4 regions of the Rhizobium sp. CECT 9324 genome follow, and region 2 is predicted to be linked to each of the others. Evidence: predicted binding sites of a transcription regulator. Region 2 holds the regulator's gene; each other region holds the start of a gene.
The links. Region 2 encodes LexA, which represses DNA repair genes until DNA is damaged. Its sites were predicted from a motif close to TGTTCNNNNTGTGTTCNG; they were not measured.
Positions count from the first base shown of each region.

Region 1: LQ231_RS06740 (PA0069 family radical SAM protein) is a predicted target of LexA. The motif match lies at 3,041-3,058, and genes of this name have one in related genera.
Region 3: LQ231_RS04535 (DNA recombination protein RmuC) is a predicted target of LexA. The motif match lies at 2,740-2,757, and genes of this name have one in related genera.
Region 4: LQ231_RS14530 (UvrD-helicase domain-containing protein) is a predicted target of LexA. The motif match lies at 1,557-1,574, and genes of this name have one in related genera.

Region 1 is NZ_CAKKMZ010000001.1:1,384,430-1,389,725, forward strand. Features, by position in the region: gene LQ231_RS06725 (F0F1 ATP synthase subunit B) at 1-329, shown strand, start outside; gene LQ231_RS06730 (F0F1 ATP synthase subunit B) at 335-820, shown strand; gene LQ231_RS06735 (ribonuclease HII) at 933-1,598, opposite strand; gene LQ231_RS06740 (PA0069 family radical SAM protein) at 1,822-2,979, opposite strand; gene LQ231_RS06745 (glycosyl transferase) at 3,123-3,644, shown strand; gene moaB (molybdenum cofactor biosynthesis protein B) at 3,661-4,206, opposite strand; gene LQ231_RS06755 (4-(cytidine 5'-diphospho)-2-C-methyl-D-erythritol kinase) at 4,203-5,132, opposite strand; gene LQ231_RS06760 (tetratricopeptide repeat protein) at 5,137-5,296, opposite strand, start outside.
Region 2 is NZ_CAKKMZ010000001.1:2,338,842-2,344,137, forward strand. Features, by position in the region: gene LQ231_RS11625 (ComEC/Rec2 family competence protein) at 200-2,761, shown strand; gene lexA (transcriptional repressor LexA) at 2,776-3,495, opposite strand; gene LQ231_RS11635 (HlyD family type I secretion periplasmic adaptor subunit) at 3,794-5,137, opposite strand; gene LQ231_RS11640 (type I secretion system permease/ATPase) at 5,149-5,296, opposite strand, start outside.
Region 3 is NZ_CAKKMZ010000001.1:951,091-956,386, forward strand. Features, by position in the region: gene LQ231_RS04525 (methyl-accepting chemotaxis protein) at 1-300, opposite strand, end outside; gene LQ231_RS04530 (ribokinase) at 542-1,441, opposite strand; gene LQ231_RS04535 (DNA recombination protein RmuC) at 1,484-2,707, opposite strand; gene LQ231_RS04540 (globin-coupled sensor protein) at 2,994-4,508, shown strand; gene LQ231_RS04545 (globin-coupled sensor protein) at 4,612-5,296, shown strand, end outside.
Region 4 is NZ_CAKKMZ010000001.1:2,971,173-2,976,468, reverse strand. Features, by position in the region: gene LQ231_RS14530 (UvrD-helicase domain-containing protein) at 1-1,514, opposite strand, end outside; gene LQ231_RS14525 (efflux RND transporter periplasmic adaptor subunit) at 1,838-3,037, shown strand; gene LQ231_RS14520 (efflux RND transporter permease subunit) at 3,034-5,296, shown strand, end outside.

The sequences.
Region 1 (5,296 bases), 950 kb from region 2:
GCTTCAAGTCGGAAGCTGATGCCGCGATTGAAACTTACGAACGCGAACTGAGCGCGGCCAAGGCGAAAGCCGGCCAGATTGCTTCGGTTGCGCGCGACGAAGCCAAGGTCAAGGCCGACGCGGAACGCACTGCCATCGAAGCGGATCTGTCCGCCAAGATTGCTGCTGCCGAAGTCCGCATTGGCGAGATCAAGGCCAAGGCCTTTGCTGAAGTCGACACGATCGCCATCGACACCGTCGGTTCCATCGTCGAACAGTTGATCGGTGCCAAGGCCACCGCCGCTGACATCAAGGCTGCCGTATCCGGCGCCGCCAAGCAGGGAGCGTGACCACCATGCATCTCGACGCAACATTCTTCGCTCTGGTCGGTCTCGTTCTCTTCTTCGTCCTGCTCGCCTATCTGAAGGTACCGGGCATGATGGCAACGAGCCTCGATGCGCGCGCCGACAAGATCCGCGACGAACTGGCGGAAGCCAAGCGCCTGCGCGAAGAGGCCCAGCATCTGCTGGCCGAATATCAGCGCAAGCGCAAGGAAGCCGAAGCAGAAGCTGCGGCAATCGTTGCCGCCGCCGAACGCGAAGCCGCAGCCCTCACGGCGGAAGCCAAGCAGAAGACGGCCGAATTCATTGCACGTCGCAATGCGCTGTCGGAGCAGAAGATCAAGCAGGCCGAAACCGAAGCCGTCAACGCCGTGCGCGTTGCGGCTGTCGACCTCGCGATTGCCGCGGCCGAAAAGGTTCTGGCGAAGAAGACCGATGGCGCTGTTCAGGACACATTGTTCAAGAGCGCCGTTGGCCAGGTCAAGGCCCGCCTCAACTGATCATCGGATCGGTTGTGAAATTGAAAAAAGCCGGGCTTGTCCCGGCTTTTTTGTTGTCTAGCATCTGTCCGCAACGCCTTTAGCGACGGAGGTTGACTGAACGGGATGGATGCTATTCGCATGGCTCCACCTGCCGTAGAGGCCGAAAGCTCATCCGATGCAGCGGGCAGGGGCCATGGATCACGATCGCCCCGCGATGGATCGCGGTGCCGTAACCGGCATGCTGCGCAAAGCCGTAGTCGGGAAAGACCAGTCCGGCGCGCGCCATCATCCGGTCCCGCATGACCTTGGCAAGGATCGATGCAGCGGCGATCGAGACGGATCGGGCATCGCCCTTGACCACCGCCGTTCCCGAACAGGAAAGCCCGTCCGGCACATCTCGGCCGTCGGCCAGGACATGGTTGGCGCTGCATTCGAGGCCGGCAACGGCGCGGCGCATCGCATCGAGGCTCGCCTTGCGGATATCGCGAGCATCGATATGGCGGGGCGATGAGGAGGCGATCGAGACGGTGGCCGTGGCCAGGATCTCCTCATAGAGCCGCTCCCGTTGAGCGAACGACAGTTTCTTGGAATCGTTCAGCCCTTGCGGGATATGTCGTGGATCCAGGATGACCGCAGCAGCCACCACTGGCCCCGCCAGCGGCCCGCGACCGGCTTCGTCGGTTCCGGCAACAGGCCAGAGCCCGCGTCGCTTGGTGCGGCTCTCGATCGAAAAGTCAGGAGCCAGCGGCAGATCGGGAAACAGGCTGGGAGAATCGGGTGGCGTGCGCGTTTTCATGCGGCAGAAATCGCACGCGCACCCGATCTCCTGCAAGCCCCTGGTCCCTTCCTCTCGTTGGACGCGAGAGGCCGGGGCGGCTGACCAGGGACACATCCGGCGCGAGGCGGCGGATAACCGCGCCGGAAGACGAAACCCGGACTGAACCGGGAAACGCAATGTCGAGGCGGTGCCAGCCGCCGGACATCACGATAGCGTAGTGCGCCGTGGTGCGGCGCACGTATCAGAGCAGCGACAACTGTACGCCATTGCTGTTGGGCGACAGGAACAGGTCCTCGCGCAGATGCAGGCTGCGGCGCGTCAGGCCGAGACGTTTGGTCGCCATTTCAAAGCGGCGGCTGATCTGCCAGGCATAGGGACCGGCCCCCTTCATCCGCTTGCCGAACTCGGCGTCGTAGTCCTTGCCGTCGCGCATCGAGCGGACCAGCGACATCACATGCCGGTAGCGGTCCGGATAGTGCTGCAGCAGCCAGTCGCGAAACAGCGGGCTGACCTCAAGCGGCAGGCGCAGCAGCACATAGCTGGCCTCCGTGGCGCCGGCTGCCTTGCCGCTGTCGAGAATGCGTTCGATCTCGTGGTCGTTCAGCGCCGGGATGACCGGCCCGAGCATGACGGCAACCGGGATGCCCGCCTCCGACAGGCCCTTGATCGTCTCCAGCCGTCTCGACGGCGTGGCCGCGCGCGGCTCCATCAGCCGGGCGAGCTTGCGGTCGAGCGTCGTCACCGAAACCCCGACCTTGGCAAGCCCGCGTTCGGCCATCGACTTCAGGATATCCACATCGCGCAGCACCAGCGCCGACTTGGTGACGATCACCACCGGATGATTGGCCTTGTCGAGCACCTCGAGGATCTGGCGCATGATCCGCCATTCCCGCTCGATCGGCTGATAGGGATCGGTATTGGTGCCGATCGCGATCGGCCGCGGCTTGTAACCCGGCTTCGACAGTTCCCGTTCCAGAAGCTTCGGCGCATCCGGCTTGGCAAACAGCCTGGCCTCGAAGTCGAGACCAGCCGAAAGGCCCATATAGCTGTGTGTCGGGCGGGCGAAGCAATAGATGCAGCCATGCTCGCAGCCGCGATACGGATTGATCGAGCGGTCGAAGGGAATGTCCGGCGATTCATTGCGGGTGATGATGGTCCGTGGCTTTTCGACCTGCACCTCCGTCTTGAACGGCGGCATGTCCTCGAGGCTCTGCCAGCCGTCGTCGAAGGCGACGCGTTCGGTCGGCTCGAAGCGTCCGCCCGGATTGAGCGTTGCCCCGCGACCACGACGTCGGTCGATCTCGATCCGGAGCCCGGAAGAGGTCATCACCGCATCGGCAATATCTGCCGTATTGCCAGGCTGAAAGGCAGCCTGGCCCACAAGAGACAGCTCGTTCATGTTTAGCTCCTCGCGGGGTCAATCAATCCCGCCGAATGACTATATTCCTACCATCAACAATGAGAACAATGCAAGAACAAAATAGAAAATCGGACAATCTCAAAGCAGTGGCAAATCTTTGTGCAATGCGATAGAGATAGGCAATGTTGACAGTGATGATGGAATGCCGCGATCAGGAGCCGGAGCTCGCTCAGACGTTGTCTGTGCTCGTAGCCGGTGCTGTGGAAGGCCTTGTAAGCGATGTCATCGTTCTGGACCATGGCTCGCAGGACGGATCATCCTTCGTGGCGGATGCGGCGGGCTGCCGCTTTTATCAGCAATGGGACATGAAAGAATTGCTCGGCTCCGTGCGCGGCGAGTGGCTGCTTCTGGTCGAGCCTGGCGCCCGAATGACGCAGGGCTGGATCGACGAAGTGGCGGAATATGTGGCTCTCAACAAGGTTCCAGCCCGCTTTTCCGAATCGCGTGTCTATCGGCTGCCCTTCTATCGCCGCCTGACGCGGTCACGCCCGCCGCTCGAAAATGGTCTGCTCCTGCCCAAGCGCCACGCCCAATCACTGGTCCGTTCGGGCATGGATCTTCAGCATCTGGCCCATGGCCAAAAGCCGCGGCGGCTGGCGTCTGAAATTATCCCGTCCTGGGTTGCGCGCGAAGCCAGGCGCTGATCGCCGTCCGGCAAGACTATTTGCTGCGTGTCAGGTGCTCGTCGAGCCGTGGCATGATCTCGACAAAATTGCACGGCATGTGGCGGTAGTCGAGCTGCAGCTTCAAGATGCCATCCCACGCATCCTTGCAGGCACCCGGAGACCCCGGCAGAACGAAGATGAACGTCGCATTGGCAACGCCGCCGGTCGCCCGTGACTGGATGGTCGAGGTCCCGATCTTGTCATAGGAGATCCGGTGGAAGACCTCGGAAAAGCCGTCCATGCGCTTTTCGAACAGCGGTTCCAGCGCTTCCGGTGTCACGTCGCGACCGGTAAAGCCCGTGCCGCCGGTGGTGATGACCACGTCGATGGCGTCATCTTTTGTCCACTGCTCCACCTGGTCGCGGATCGCCGCCTTGTCGTCCTGCACGATGGCCCGCGCGGCGAGCCTGTGGCCGGCCTCCGCGATCCGGGCGACCAGCGTGTCGCCGGAGCGGTCGTCTTCCAGGCGCCGTGTGTCCGAGACTGTGAGCACGGCAATGCCCACCGGAATGAAGGGACGGCTTTCGTCGATCCGGCTCATGCTGCATCTCCTTGCGCGCGCTGATGGGCAACTGTGCGGGTCAGAAGCACATACCATTGCGGTCGATAGGCCGATAGCGCCAGTGCCGCCTTAAGCGCCGCGGCCTCGTTTTCGTAGAGGCCGAAACAGGTCGCACCCGAACCCGACATGCCGGCATAAACCGCGAGGCTCTCGCGCAACAGGCCGCAGGCTTCCGCGATTTCCGGTACAAGCGCTTCAGCCGGCGGCTGCAGGTCGTTGCGAAGCTGCGGAAAGGCTGTGCGCCATGCCTCAGCATCGGGGGCTGCGGGGAGGTCTGTCATCGGCGAATTGTCGCGTCGCTCCAGCCGGCGAAAGATCTCCGGCGTCGAGACCGGCATCAACGGATTGAGCAGCACCATCGGAAAGGAGGGGAGGGCAACCGGCGTGATCGCCTCGCCAATGCCCTCTGCCCTGAGTGGCATTGAGCGAAGGCACATCGGCACATCGGCCCCAAGCGACAGTGCAAGCTCCGCCAGCGCGCCTGCGGGCAGGTCCGCCTGCCAGAGCCGCATCAGTCCACGCAGGGTTGCTGCGGCATCGGCCGAGCCGCCGCCGATCCCGGCCGCGACCGGCAGGTTCTTTTCGAGCGTGATGGCGACGGGCGACCAGGACTGCCCATGCTGATCGAGAACGGCGCGCAAACGGTCGCGTGCCTGAGCCACGAGATTGTCCTCGGGCCTCGCCGGGCCAAGCGAGAGGCTGCGTGCAAAAGGCCCCGTCAGCGTCAGGCTGTCGGTCTCTGCTGGCTGGAATGTCAGCTCGTCACCGTCTTCGGCAAAGGTCACCAGGCTGTCGAGCAGGTGATAGCCATCCGCCCGGCGCCCGGTCACATGCAGCGCGAGATTGACCTTGGCGCGCGCGGTCTCCTCGACCGGGGCTCCCAGCTGATCGTCAAGACCTTTCATCGGATCAGGTCTTCTTGTCGTCTTTCTTCGGCGCATCGACCGGCTTTGGATCGATCTTGGCGGCGTCGGCTTCGATGGGCGGCATGCCCTTGTCGATCTTCGCCTGGATCTTCGGCACTTCGGCCTCGTCCGGCTCGGAGGCCAGCGCGCGTTTCCACTGGTAG
Region 2 (5,296 bases):
ATGATACGGAAGTTAATGCCAAGCTATCCAAAGGGCAAATTGTGCATCGCGAAATCGGCAACGATCGAACCGATCGGTTCTAATCGATTGAAGTTGCAAAGGCTTTGTAATGCCACCGCTCTGCACGCATTGATTGTTGACGGAAAACCTTTAATCTCCGGCTATTGCTCGGGCTTTCTCCCGGCTTCGGCGAAGGACGGTGCGTGTGTCGGACATGGCGCATGGAGAGACCGATTCACTCAAGATTGCGGCAACGACCGAGGTTGCATTGCCGGATATCGCGGTGCCGACACGTCGTCCGCCAGCGGTTGCAAGACGAACGGAGAAACCTCTCGCCTTCTTGCGCGAACGCGTTGCACGACTTCCGATCAGCAGCACCGCCGATATGGCCGTGGAGGCTCGCCATGGCCATCTTTTCCATTTCGTCCCGGTCTGTATCGGTGCAGGTGCAGCCCTCTGGTTTCTCCTGCCGACGTCACCGCCCTTTGCTGTTCTTACTTGCGTTCTGATCGCAGCTACGGCCGGAATTTGGCTCCTGGGCAAGCCGGGCACAGTCCGGCATGTCACGATTTGCGCCGTGGCTCTCTTTTGCGCCGGCATGCTGCTCGCCGATTGGGAGACGCGCAGGACCGCAACCATCGTGCTCGATCAGCCGGTTGTGACGATCGTCACGGGGGTGATCGAGCGACGTGAGGCAGGAGCGGCCGGCGAATGGCGGTATGTGTTGTGCTTGACAGGCACGGCCGAGCCGATGTTGCGCCGTGCCCCGGAGCGCATATCCGTCCTCGCGCGCAGTCGCCATGAACCGCTTGTGATTGGCGCAAAGGTGTCCGGCCGCGCGCGCCTGTCACCGCCTTCCGGCCCGGCGTTGCCCGGTATGAATGATTTCGCCTTTGCCAGCTATTTCTCTGGCATCGGAGCCGTCGGCTTCTTCCTCGGGCCACCTGCCGCGGTCGACGTGTCGCAGGGCGCATCTTCTGGTGATCGGCAAGATTTCTGGCCCGGCTTCTCGCCTGGCCTTCTGCCCGGCATCGTGCAGTCAGCCGACCAGGCGCTTTTTTCTTTGAGAGACCAGATTTCCACCCGCATACGCACCGTCTTGCCGGGTGATCCCGGCGCATTTGCCGCGTCGATCATCACCGGCGAAAGGCGTTCGATGTCAAAGGCGGCGACCGAGGCACTTCGCCTTTCCGGCCTCGCGCATATCACGGCGATCTCGGGCCTCAACATGGCGCTCGCCGCCGGTATTTTTTTCGTCGGCCTGCGGGCGGGCCTCAGTCTGTTCCCGGTGGTGGCCCAGGCCTATCCCGTCAAGAAGATCGCAGCCGTGGGAGCGCTGATCGCAGTTACGGGCTATGTGCTGATTTCCGGCTATCAGGTCTCAGCGGTCAGGGCCTATTTGATGACCTCGATCATGCTGGTTGCGGTCCTTGTCGACAGGCCCGCCATCAGTCTGCGCAACCTTGCACTGGCTGCGACCATCATCCTGTTGGTCCAGCCTTCCGCCGTGATGGGCCCCAGTTTCCAGATGTCTTTTGCCGCGACCGCCGCTTTGATCGCCGGCTACGCCGGTTGGCGCAAAAGGCCCAGAGACTTTCTGCCGCGTTTTCGCGGGCGCAAGGTTTTGTTGCTTGCCGCCTTCGCTCGCTTCTTCGGCGGAACTCTGGCCACGTCGATCATCGGCGGACTGGCCACGGCGATCTTTGCCATTAGCCACTTTCACCGCCTCGCGACCCACAGTCTGGAGGCGAATCTCATTGCCATGCCATTGATTTCGCTTGTCGTCATGCCGGCAGGCTTCATTGCGATGATCCTGATGCCGCTTGGGCTCGATGCTCCATTTCTCATCGTCATGGGCTATGGCCTGGAATGGGTGCTGATCGTCGCGCACGAAATCGCCGGCTGGGGAGACGGCTACACGTTCTCCCGCCAGCCGGCATGGCTCCTGCCGACAACGGTTGCGGGTTTTTTGTTGCTCACGCTGCTGCGCACGCGTCTGCGCCATATCGGCACGTTTCTGGTTGCCTCCGCGCTGCTCACGGCATGCCTTTCGCCAAGAACACCAAGGGCTGATCTGGCGATCAGCGAAGATGGACGTCTCGTCGGTTTCTGGCCCGCCTCCCACACGCCCATCGACGATGATCAGCTTGCCACCAACCGCCAACGTCCGCCGAGCTTCATTTTCGACCAATGGCAGCCCGCGCTACGCATTGCCGGGACGATCCCGCCGGAAGAAATGTCCGGCACCGCCGCGCTTCTGTCGCCAGACCGGCCAAAGCGCACCCCTTTGTCGGGGACCGAAATATCAACAGCCCGCCAAAAACTCGAAGATCTCCTGAAGGTTGCCGATGAGAAGAATTTTATCTGCATCCAGGACGCTTGCGCCGCGATGCACCACGGCTGGCGCATCATAACGCTCGAACGCCACGAGGTAACCGGCATTGCCTGTGATCTCGCCGACATTGTCATCGTCGCTCAACGCCCGGGATTTGCACACTGTCGCTCCGGTGCTCGCCTGATTTCAGCCGAAACCTTGCGTGCCACCGGCAGCCTGGAAGTCTTTCTTCGGGATCGCTCCAGCAGGACAATGACGATCGTCCCGTCATTTGACGGCCCTGCACGCGCCTGGACCCGTCACCGCCTCTACGACTGGCGAAGCGGCTCACAGGCAGAGAGCCACACATCGCACGAGCAAGCCAAAGGCAACTCTCCTATCACAGGAGAAGTAAGTCGTTTGCCGCCGACCGACGGGCCAGCGTAACAGGGCGGGCCGGTTTAGTGATAGCGGCGGATCAGCCCGACGAGCTTGCCCTGGATCTTCACCCGATCCGGTCCGAAGATGCGGGTCTCATAGGCGGGGTTGGCGGCCTCGAGCGCAATGGATGCGCCGCGCCGGCGAAAGCGCTTCAGTGTTGCCTCTTCATCGTCGACGAGCGCGACAACGATGTCACCGGGATTGGCGTTGGACGCATTGCGAATGATCACGGTGTCGCCGTCGAGAATGCCGGCATCGATCATCGAATCGCCCTTGACCTCAAGCGCGTAATGTTCGCCCGAACCGATCATTTCGGCGGGCACGGTGATGTCATGCGTGTTGTTCTGGATGGCCGAAATCGGCACGCCGGCGGCGATCCGGCCCATGACGGGCACACTGACAGACGAAGAATTGCTATCACTGGCTGAGCGGCTCGGCGCAGAGGGAGCGGGTGGCGCCTTGCCAAGGCTGCCTTCGATCACGCTCGGTGCAAAGCCCCGGCGCGGCTGCAGGCTCGGCGTATAGGCCTCCGGCAGCTTGATGACCTCGAGCGCGCGGGCGCGATTGGGCAGGCGGCGAATGAAACCGCGTTCCTCGAGCGCAGTGATCAAGCGATGAATGCCTGATTTCGAGGCGAGGTCGAGCGCGTCCTTCATTTCGTCGAAAGAGGGAGGCACGCCGGATTCCTTCATCCGTTCGTGGATGAAAAGAAGCAGTTCCTGTTGCTTGCGCGTCAGCATATGCGATGCCCCAATTGGTGAAACAAATACAGAACAGACACTATATGTTCCATATGTGTTCCGCAAGTGGATAAATTTCCGTGAACATTGCATGCGTTTGGCTGACGGATCACAAAAAAATGGGCGCCAATAAGGGTGTGCGTCAAGGCGGATGTTTCGAAATATTCATGCAGCGATTTTCACGCAATCCTGATGCATTGCCTTGCATGGTGAAGCCATGGCGACGACACAGCGAACTCGGTTCAGCCTTTGCGGAAGCGACCGAGTTACGCGCAATGCTCGCTATTCTGGCATGGGATCATTGTTCGGAAAATGCCCGTGACATGCTGTCGGTAATCGGCTTGGCGAGATAGTTGAAAAATGTCCGTTTGTTGGTCTGGATCATCACCTCTGCCGGCATGCCGGGTGTCGGCGTGAAGCCCTGGACACGTGCAATCTCCGTCGGCGGTATATTGATCCTGGCGAGATAGACATCATGGGGCGCGGTAGACGTGTTTCCCGATTGCTGGAGCGCATCCGCCGACAGGTAAAAGACGTCTCCTTCGAGAACCGGCGTCGTCCGCTGGTTCAGCCCCACCAGGCGGATGGTGGCGGGTTGGCCAAGCTTCACGCTGTCGATATCGTTTCTGGGTATCTGCGCTTCGATGATCAGGGGCACACCTGCGGGCAGGATTTCGAGAATTGCCTTGCCGCTCTCAATCACGCCGCCATTGGTATGATAGTGGATTCGCACGACAGTCCCTGAGACTGGTGCATTGATCGTTGCCCGTTCCAGAATGTTTGCGGCTTCCCGCAACTGCTCTCGCACCATGTCGCGCTCGCCCTGGATGGCCTGCAGCCGTTCGAGTGCGTCTTCGCGATAGGCGCTTTCTGCGCGCAGTACTTCCTGCTCCCCCTTGGTCCGCTGTGCCTGGGTCTCGGCGATTTCCGCCTCAAGCCGCCCGATCTGGCCTTCCGCCTCGGCGATCGCGCGGAGAATGGCCTTGACCTCGTTTGCACGCGCGACACCCTTTTCCAGCAGGATTTGTTTTGCGGCGTATTCATCCTTGAGCAAATCGAGCTGGCGGATGGATGAGTCGCGTTGTCTCGTGTAGCCGATTTCGCGAAATTCGAGGGCCCTGATGTTCTGTTGCAGCAGCGCGATCTCGCTTGAGAGCTTTTGTCGCTGTGCTCTGAAATTGAGTTGCTGGCTGACCAGGATCGCCCAGACGTCGGGATCGCCGCGGTGCTCCTTCAGCAGCGACGTAAGGTCGAGCTTTTCAACCGTCTCGAACTGCGCCGTCAAGCGGGCGGCCGTTACATCCAGTCGCATGCGGCGCAGGAAAAGCTCACGCATTTTTGCTTGAGCCGCGGTCTCATCGAGCTGCACGAGCGCTTGTCCCTCGACGACCTGGTCGCCTTCGCTGACGAGGATCTGCTCGATGATCCCGCCTTCGAGATGCTGGAGGATCTTGTTCTGGCCGGTGGCGACGAAGCTGCCTTGAGCAATCACCGCTGCCGCCAGCGGAGCGGTTGATGCCCAGGTTCCGAAGCCGCCGAATGCGATGGCCATGAGCGCGAGGCCGACGACCGTTTGCTTGCCGATCGACCGCGGCACCTCGGAGTACCACTCGATATCATGGACTTTGGCGATGTCTGCCATATGCGTCGCTCCTATTGCAACTGATGACCGAATGAGCCGCCTTCGATATCGATGCCGCGCGCTTGCAACGCCTTCAGCACATCCATGCGCATGCCGAACAGGGCGACGGTGCCATTGACCAGCAAAAGGATCTTATCGACGTTGCTGAGCAGGGCAGGG
Region 3 (5,296 bases), 1.4 Mb from region 2:
CTCGACATTGGCTTTCAGCATGTCGACCACGGCCTTTCGGTCGACATATTTGCCGTCCTGGCCGCGGCCGATGACACCGGCCATCGAACGGGCAGCGCCGGCAAGTTCGCCGACGGCGGCGCCAACGTCTGTCGCAATGGCTTTGGCTTCGGCATTGGCCTGATCCATCGTCAGCGTCTCGACGCGATTGCGGGTCTGCGAGATGAGGAACAGGTTCGATACAAATAGCACGACGGCAATGGCGACGCCGGTGACGAGAATAAGTTTGGCTGCCAGGGATTTCATTCTGAAAATGGACATTAGGTCCTCACGGTCACATGGAGGATTAATGCATCGGATGCGCATGATGCGCTCGCAAGGCAAGGAGATGCCCCGTCATGGAGCAGGAGGGGTTCAGTCTCCGGGCCATTTCGATCACCGCCCGGCGTCGTCCCGGAAGATGAATCCCAATCTCTAAACTTTGAGTAAAAACTTATCTGGAAACGCCCGGAAACCAGGAGGTTTCATGGTAAATTCTTGAAGATTTGACGCCCAAGACATTTCATGTCCTGGCTGCGACATCCTCGGCCGTGGGAATGGAGGGCTGAGCACCCGCTTTCAGGCAGGCGAGCGAACCCGCGACGGCTGCACGACGCAAGGCAGCGTCAAAATCCAACCCCTGATCCAGGCTCGCGGCGAGATAGCCGCAGAATGTATCGCCAGCGCCGACAGTATCCACTGGCTCGATCTTCAATCCCTTCGCACGATGCAGTGCGCCCTCGTATGCGGCGACCACACCGTCACCGCCAAGCGTGACGATCAGCGTCTGTTTCGACTTGCGATGCATGTCGAGCATCAGTGCTTCTCGGGCATCCGCCGCCAGTTGCGCCGTGCCGGTCAACAATTCGAATTCCGTCTCGTTGGCAATGACGATATCGGCAAGCGCCGCCAGTGCTGCCGCTTCTGGTGTCAAAGGTGCGGTATTGAGGACTGTGCGCACGCCGCGTGCCCTGGCAGCCTTCAGCGCCGCTTCGACAGCGTCAGCCGGAACCTCGAGTTGAAGCATCAAGAGGTCCGTGGAGGAAAGAGCCGAAACGGCTGCTTCTGCCTGGGCAACGTCGACAAGGCCATTGGCGCCCGGCACGACGGCAATCATGTTCTCCCCATCGCCGCCGACCAGGATCAATGCCGTACCCGTCGGGCCGTCTTCGTGGCGAACGCCGGAAAGGTCGGTTCCCGCCTTGTCGAGAAGGTCGAGTGCCGGACCGGCAAACGCGTCCGGGCCGACAGCCCCGACCATGCGCACGCTGGCACCGGCGCGCCGTGCGGCAAGCGCCTGGTTCGCACCCTTGCCGCCGGCAGCTGTCGCAAAGCCGGTGCCGGATACCGTCTCGCCGGGCTTCGGCAGCCGCGGCGTGTTAGCAACCAGATCCATGTTGATGGAGCCGAAAACGGTGATCATGCGCGTAGCCTCTCTTTTTCTACGCTCTTTTGAACCAGGCGATCAGTCCTCGTCAACAACCCTGAGCTTGAGCAAGCCGGTCCGGCTCTCGACCGCCTTCGCAGGCGTCTCTTCTTCCTCGATCCGCCCGCCGGGTATCTCGAATTCCATCGCCTCGATCTTCGCCCCGCGTCGCGCGAGCTTGTCGGAGGATGTCAGGATCTGGTCGACGTCCTTTTGCGCCGCGAGGAAATGGCCTTGCAGCTTGCGTGTTCGATCATCCAGCCGGTTGAGGTCCTCCATCAGCCGGATCACTTCGCCCTGGATCAGGTGGGCCTGCTCGCGCATGCGCTGGTCCTTCAAGACGGCCTGGATCACCTGGATCGATAGCATCAGCAGCGACGGCGAGACGATAACAACGCGCTGCTTGTGGGCCCTCTGCACGACGTTCTCGAAATTCTCGTGAATTTCGGCGAAGATCGATTCCGATGGCACGAACAGGAAGGCCATCTCCTGGGTCTCGCCGGCAATCAGGTATTTTTCCGAAATGTCGCGGATGTGCACCTCCAGATCGCGGCGGAACTGTTGGCTCGCGATCTTCTTCTGCTCCGGCGTCTCACCGTCGCGGATCGCGTTCCAGGCCTCCAGGGGAAACTTGGCATCGATCACCAGTGGCGGCGAATTGTTCGGCATGCGGATCGTGCAGTCCGGCCGCATGCCGTTAGATAGCGTGGCCTGGAAGGTAAACGCGCCCATTGGCAACCCGTCGGCAACGATAGTCTCCATGCGCGACTGGCCAAAGGCGCCGCGGGTCTGCTTGTTCGACAGGATGGCCTGCAGCCCGACCACGTCCTTCGCCAGCGACTGAATGTTGTTTTGCGCCGCATCGATCACGGCGAGCCGTTCCTGCAGGCTTCGCAGATTGTCATGCGTCGATTTCGTCTGCTCGGTGATTGTCGTGCCAAGACGATGCGTCATGCCATCCAGCCGTTGGCTGATCGATTGATTGAGTTCTGCCTGGCGACTGCCGAACACGTCGGCCATGGTTGCCAGCCGCCCTTGCATTTCGGCCTGCGCCTTGAGCAACTCGCCGAGCCGGGCTTCCGCCGCCTGCTCCCGTCGCAGGGTTTCCGCCTGTTGCCACAGTCGCGCGCGCCCGGAGCGCCAGACGGCCCACCCCAGCAACACGAAAGGAATGGCAATCAGCGCCAGCGCGAAGCCAGCCAGCACCATGGGCGAAAGGGTGACTGAGCCGATGGTCACCGCCGGAAACTGGAATGCGTTCATCAGTCCAGTCTAGCAGATTCGTTCTGCCGGAATAGATCAAAGAGTGAACATTCGCCCAAACCCTGCCGTCTCGACAACCACGTCGAAAATAATTTTTGCAGCCAGATTTGATGAAGCGCAATTCGATAAAACCGAAATGGCTGTTTTCCGTTCATTTCAACAGGGCGCAACCGAAATGCTCTAAAACAGCGTTTTCTCGGCAACCAAAAGTTTACCATTTAAGCATCTCTTGAAGTAAATACATCAGCACTCGCTGATGAAACCAAGACGAGAGCGCAGAAACATCATGACGTCGAACGAAGACAATGTAGTCCTGAAGGCACGGCTTAAATTCCTCGGTCTGGACGACAAGGCACGCGACACATTGCGTCGCCTTGGGCCCGTGATTCGCAAGAATGTCGGTGCCGCCCTGGATGTGTTCTACGCTCAGGTTCGCAAGACGCCAGAGACGGCTGCCTTCTTCAAGGGCGAGGACCACATTCGCAGTGCAAAGGGACGTCAGGAACAGCATTGGGGTATCGTCGCCAACGCCGATTACAATGAAACCTATGTGCAGGGCGTCACCATGGTCGGCAAGGCCCATGCCCGCATCGGCCTGGAGCCGCGCTGGTATATCGGCGGCTATGCGCTTCTGCTCGAGCAACTGGTCCATGCGGTAGCACGAGATCGTTGGCCAAGCCGCTTCGGCAGGCAGAATGCGCCACAGATGGCCGACGAGATTTCGGTCATCGTCAAGGCAGCGCTTCTCGACATGGACTATTCGATCTCCGTCTATCTCGATATTCTCGCCGCCGAGCGCAAACAGGCGGAAGAAGCCCGGCTGAAGGCGGAGGCCGAGCAGGCCGTCGCCCTGGCGGCGCTTCGCAGCGTCTTGACCAAGCTCGCCTCGGGCGATCTGGCAGCCCGTCTGAGCGATGATATGCCGGCAAACTTTGTCGAGATGGCCAAGGACTACAACAGCTCGGTCGCTTCGCTGCAGGCGACGATCAGCACGGTTCGCGGCGCAGCCGAAGAGATATCTCGTTCGACCTTCGCCATTTCTTCCGCCACCAATGATCTGGCGCAGCGCACCGAACAGCAGGCAGCCGGCCTCGAAGAGAGCACGGCAGCACTTCACGATCTGACCCAGAACGTCACGCTGACAGCGGATGGCGCCCAGAAGGCCTCAATGGTCGTCGGTGTTGCGCTGACGGAAGCGCGCGTATCCGAAGAAGTCGTGTCGCGTGCGGTCGAAGCCATGGGCGCCATCGAGAAGTCATCCGATGGCATTTCCAAGATCATCGGCGTCATCGACGAGATTGCCTTCCAGACCAATCTCCTCGCCCTGAATGCGGGTGTAGAAGCGGCCCGCGCCGGCGAAGCGGGGCGTGGTTTTGCGGTCGTTGCCCAGGAAGTCCGTGAGCTTGCCCAGCGCTGCGCAAGTGCGGCCCGGGAAATCAAGGGTCTGATCTCGCAGAGCTCTAGCCAGGTGCAGACCGGCGTCGGCCTGGTCAACAATGCCGGCGAGGCATTGGAGAAGATCATCATTCGTATCGGCGAGATCAACGACATCGTCTCCAAGATCGCATCGGCCGCAGCCGACCAGTCCGGCGGCCTGCGCGAGGTCAATACCTCGATCAGTTCAATGGACCAGATCACCCAGCGCAACGCGGCGATGGTCGAGGAAACCTCGGCCCAGACCGTGACGCTGAGCGACGAGGCGCAAAGACTGGTTGCCGCGCTTGAGGGCTTCAAGACGCACAGTGGCGGTCACGTTGGCAGCCGCGATCGTGACCAGGCCGCATACCGGCGGGCGGGCTGAGGTCAAGTCTCGGCGCGGTCGTTTAGTCTCTGTTTAGGATAACCATGGTAGGTGTAACGACAATCCGGGACCACCGGCACATCCAACGCCTCCTGATGGAATCATGACCCAGAATCCAAACGCCGACCTGACCGAACGCCTCGACTTTCTCGAAATCGATGACAAGACCCGGGCGACGCTCAGCGAGTTGCGCCCGACCATCAACGACACCATCGGCGGCGCGCTGGATAAATTTTACGCCAAGATCGGGCGCACGGCGAAACTCTCCGGCTTCTTCAGCGGCAAGTCGCACATGGCTTCCGCCAAGAATGCCCAGATGGCCCATTGGGACAAGTTGGCCAAGGGTGGCTTCGACGCGGACTATGTCAAAGGCGTAACATCCGTCGGCAAGACGCATGCGCGCATCGGCCTTGAGCCGCGCTGGTATATCGGTGGCTACTCCATGCTGGTCGGCGAACTCGCCGCCGGCATCCTGGTCAAGCACTGGCCTTTCCCGTTCGGCAAGCAGCATGCCCACGCCCTGGCCGACAAGCTCAAAGCTGTGGTCAAGGCAGCGATGCTGGACATGGACTATTCGATCTCCGTCTATCTGCAGGAACTGGATGCACGACGCGTGCAGCTTGAGGAGGAACGGCAACGTTTCGAAGCAGACCAGGCCATCGCCATGGAGCATTTGCGCAAAGGCCTGGAGGCGCTGGCACAGGGCGATTTCGAAGCCCGCATGACCAGCGACCTGCCGCAGAATTTCAAGGAAATGGCCGGCTTCTACAATGACACGGTCGACCGTC
Region 4 (5,296 bases), 630 kb from region 2:
ATGTCGGATGCGGCGGCCAGCATGGGAATGTCACGGGCGCGGGCATAGTCGTGCAGATTGCGGATGGTCGTGTCGCCAAGGCCGCGCTTCGGTGTGTTGACTATACGCTCGAAGGCAAGGTCGTCGGCTGGCTGGCAGACCATGCGGAAATAGGCCATGGCGTCGCGGATTTCGAGACGTTCGTAGAAACGCGGGCCGCCGACCACGCGGTAGTTCAGGCCAAGCGTGACGAAACGGTCTTCGAATTCGCGCATCTGAAAGGATGCGCGCACCAGGATCGCCATGTTGTTAAGCGGGTGCTCGTTGCGCTGCAGTTGCTCGATTTCCTCGCCGACGGCGCGGGCTTCCTCTTCCGAATCCCAGGCGGCGTGCACCACTACCTTGTCATCATTCGGATCGACGCGGTCGGTGAACAGGGTCTTGCCGAGGCGGCCCTCATTGTGGGCGATCAAATGACCAGCCGCGCCGAGGATATGTTCCGTGGAGCGGTAGTTGCGCTCCAGCTTGATCACTTTCGCGCCAGGGAAATCCTTGTCGAAGCGCAGGATGTTGTCGACTTCCGCGCCGCGCCAGCCATAGATCGACTGGTCGTCGTCACCAACACAACAGACATTCTGTGGCACGCCTGCAGGTCGCTGGGCCAGCAGCCTGAGCCACATGTACTGGGCGGTGTTGGTATCCTGGTACTCATCGACCAGAATGTATTTGAACTTCTGGTGATACTCCTTCAGCACATCCGGATTGGCGCGGAACATGCGGATCGGATGGAGAAGCAGATCGCCGAAATCGCAGGCGTTCAGCGTTTTGAGCCGTGCCTGATAGGCGGCATAGAGCTCGCGGCCCTTACCATTGGCGAAGGCGCGAGCATCGCCTTCGGGGATCTGTGCGGGGTCCAGGCCCTTGTTCTTCCAGCCGTCGATCATTGCGGCAAACTGCTTGGCCGGCCAACGTTTGTCGTCGAGGCCCTCGGCCTGGATGATCTGCTTGATCAGGCGCACCACGTCATCGGTGTCGAGAATGGTGAAATCCGACGAAAGCCCGACCAGTTCGGCATGGCGACGCAGAAGCTTGACGCCGATCGAGTGGAAGGTGCCAAGCCAGGGCATGCCCTCGACCGCCCCGCCGACCAGATGGCCGATGCGCTCCTTCATCTCGCGCGCGGCCTTGTTGGTGAAGGTCACGGCGAGCAGCTGGGAGGGGAATGCGCGGTTGGTTGCAAGAATATGCGCAATACGGGTGGTCAGGACGCGGGTCTTGCCGGTGCCGGCGCCGGCCAGAACCAGGACGGGGCCATCGACGGTTTCGACGGCCAGGCGCTGTTCCGGGTTCAGGCCAGACAGATAATCGGGAAAACGCGCCTGGTCGCGTGCGGCCATGGCGCGGGCAGCGATGCCCAGCCCGCTGCCGGATGGCGTGGCCGCTGTATTTGCATTCGTCGATGTCGGGGCGGTCGGCGGCTTGCGCGGAGCGGGCTCTTCATCGAAGAAGGGTATATCGTCAAAACCGTTACTCATGCGGCTCAATGTAGTGATTCGGGTGGGAAAGGCCAGACAAGACGTTCTGGTTTTATTCCATCTACTTGCTTGCTCACGGTTTTTGCCGCTGGCGCAGCAGTCCGCGTTGACGGAAGTATGGAACGCTCAGTGCACCGGGTGTCGGCGGTGCCAGATTTGCAAAACCGCTGCCGCGAAGGCCGGTGCCTCGTTGGTCGACGATCACGACCGCGTGAATTCGCGTGATATTACAAATCAGTAAGCTTGGCTGTCGGCCATTGCTTTCGGCCCCTTGAAACCGGATACTTCAGCACGATTTTCATTGAAACTATTTGGAGTTCCGCATGCCGCTTTGGAAGCAACTCGGTCTCAGTCTCGTGCTGCTTTTTGCAGGGCTCTGTCTTTGGGTCTACATCTCCCCGCAGGCTGGCCAGACGCTCGTTCAGATGGGCGTTCCGTCAGGTGTGGTCGCTCTGGTGTCCAATTCGACCTCTAGCGGAGAGGGTCAGCAGGCCCAGGGCCAATCGCAGGGTAGAGGCCAAGGCGCTGGCCAAGGGCAGAGGGAAGGTGGCCGCAACCAGTCGATCCTGATTGTTACGCAACCGGTGTCGATTGGCGTGCTGAATGATCGACTAAGCGCGATCGGCGACGGTGAGGCGATCCAGGCTGTGACGGTGATGCCGCAAGCGAGCGGGACGATCAACGAGATCCTGGTATCCTCCGGAGAACGGGTCAAAAAGGGCCAGGTCATCGCCAAGCTCGATGACGACGAGCAGGTCATCTTGCGGGATCAAGCCAAGGTTGTTCTGCGCAGCGCGAGCGAAAAATCTGAATCCTACCGCAACCTCCAGAGCTTCTCGCGGCTCGAGGTCCTCGACGCCCAGATCGCGCTGGAGCAGGCGCAGCTGGCGCTGACAACGGCGGAACTGAACCTCAAGCGGCGTGATATCGTCGCGCCGATCGACGGCATTATCGGTATCGTCGGTGTGAGCATCGGTGACAACGTCACGACAGCGAGCAATGTCGTCACTCTGGATAACCGAACGGAATTGCTGGTCGATTTCTGGGCGCCCGAGCGTTTCGCGACGGCGGTGAAAGCCGGCATGGCGATCGAGGCGAATTCCGTGTCGCGGCCGGGCGAAGTCTTTGCCGGCAAGGTCGATGCGGTCGACAACCGAGTCGATCCGGCGAGCCGAACCATCCGTATCCGAGCCAGAATCGACAATACCGACGATCTCCTGCGGGCCGGCATGTCCTTCAACGTGACGATGCAATTTCCTGGCGACCAATATCCGGCGGTCAACCCGCTGGCGGTCCAGTGGGACGGGCAGGGCTCGTTCGTCTGGCAGATCAAGGATGACAAATCGATCAAGACGCGTGTCCGCATCATCCAGCGCAATTCGGACCAGGTCCTCGTCGATGCTGCCCTGAACGAGGGCGACGTCGTTGCGATCGAAGGTTTGCAGCGCGTGCGCGAAGGCGGATCGATCAAGATCGCCAATGCCGACACAGGTGCTTCGATCCCGGAGGTTGCCAGCCGATGAATTCCGTCGACAACAAGGCCTCTGAAAAATCGGGCAATTCCTTTACTGCCCTCTTTGTCCGCCGCCCGGTTCTGGCTGCGGTGCTGAATACGCTTCTGGTGGTGGCGGGACTTGCGGCCCTTGCCGGCATCGAAGTGCGCGAACTGCCGGATGTCGACCAGCCGGTGATTTCGGTAACCACGGAATATGAGGGTGCTTCGGCCCAGACCATGGACCAGGAGGTCACCAAGGTGGTCGAGGGTGCCGTTGCGCGCGTGAGCGGCGTTAAGTCGATCTCCTCACGCTCGCAGTTCGGCGAGAGCCGCACAACGCTCGAATTCAGCGATAGCGTCGACCTGGCAGTCGCGGCAAACGATGTTCGCGATGCGCTTGGCCGGGTGGCGAACCAGTTGCCGGAAGATGCTGACGAGCCGCGTATCGTCAAGGCTGACTCGGATTCGCAGGCCATCATGCGGCTTGCGGTCACATCGACGAAGCTCAGCATGGAAGACCTGACGCTTCTCGTCGACAACGAGATCTCCGACCGGCTTGCCGCTGTCGAGGGCGTGGCAGATGTCCAAGTCTATGGGGACCAGGAGAAGGTCTTTCGCGTCGACGTCAACCAGGCGGCCTTGGCCAGCCGCGGACTGAGCGTTGCCGACCTGTCGTCGGCGTTGCAGGGTTCGGCCATGGATGTGCCAGCCGGATCGCTGGAATCAATGACGCAGGACATCGTCGTGCGGGCGACAGCCAATCTCACGACGCCGGAAGATTTCGAAAATATCCTGATCGGCGATCGGGTCCGTTTGCGCGATGTGGCAACAGTCACGCTTGGTCCGGATGACGGCTCGACGTCCTTGCGCTCGAATGGCGTGCAGGGTGTCGGACTTGGCATCATTCGTCAGGCTCAGTCCAATACGCTGAACATCTCCGAGGGGGTGCATTCGGCTGTCGATGCCTTGTCGAAAACGCTGCCGGAAGGCACGCGGATCGCCATCACCAGCGATGACGCCGTTTTCATCGAGGGGGCTTTGCATGAAGTGGAACTGGCGCTGTCGCTTTCCGCGTTCATCGTCGTCGTCGTGCTTTATCTCTTCTTGCGCGATTGGCGGGCCACGCTCATACCGGCCCTCACCATGCCTGTGGCGCTGATCGGCACGTTGGTTGCCATTTACATGGTCGGTTTTTCGATCAATATCCTCACGCTTCTCGCCATCGTCCTTGCGACGGGGCTGGTGGTGGACGACGCCATCGTTGTCCTGGAGAATATTGTGCGTCGGCGGGCGGAAGGCATGGGGCCGCGCGCAGCAGCGGTTCTGGGCACACAGGAGGTGTTCTTCGCTGTTCTCGCCACAACCGCAACGCTGGCTGCCGTGTTCATTCCGCTCTCCTTCCTGCCCGGCCAGCTCGGCGGCCTGTTCCGCGAATTCGGTTTCGTGCTCGCCTTTGCTGTTCTTCTGTCTTCGGTGACGGCGTTGACGCTCTGCCCGATGCTGGCATCGCGCATGCTGGGCAAGGCCGAAGAAGAAGATCACGGATTTCTTGGTCGGTTCGGAGCCCTGTTTGCCAGGGTCTACAAGCGTACGCTGCATGCGAGCCTGAGCAACCCTTTGATCGTCGTGATTGTCGCGGTGCTGATCTCGGCTGCCGCCTATGGCACATTCGGACTGATCCAGAACGAACTGACGCCGCAGGAAGACCGCTCCATCGTCATGCTGCGCCTGTCGGCGCCACAGGGCGTCAGTCTTGCCTACACGCGAGATCAGGTTCAGCGGGTCGAGGAAAAGCTCCAGCCTCTGGTCGAAAGCGGCGAAATCCGCAATATCTTTTCGATTTCGGGGCAGGGTGCGACGAACAGCGCCTTCATGGTCTTGACGCTGGCTCCCTGGAGCGAGCGTGACAGAACCCAGAACCAGATCGTCCAGGATATCAATGCGGCCGCCGCAACAGTACCGGCCCTGCGCGGCAACGTCTTCCAGACCAACAGTCTGCGCATTCGTGGCGCGGGCAGCGGCCTGCAGATGGCGCTGGTCGGCAGTGACCACGAAAAGTTGACGGAAGCAGCGATCAAGGTTGTCGACCAGATGCGCAACTCCGATCTGTTCCAGACACCACGGCTGGATAACGAGCCGACACAGGCGCAGATCTCGGTGACGATCAATCGCGAACGGGCATCGGATCTTGGCGTCGACATCAACGCGATCGGTACGTCTGTGCAGGCCTTGCTGGAGGGGCGTTCGGTCACGGATGTGTTCGTCGACGGCGATGCCATTCCCGTTC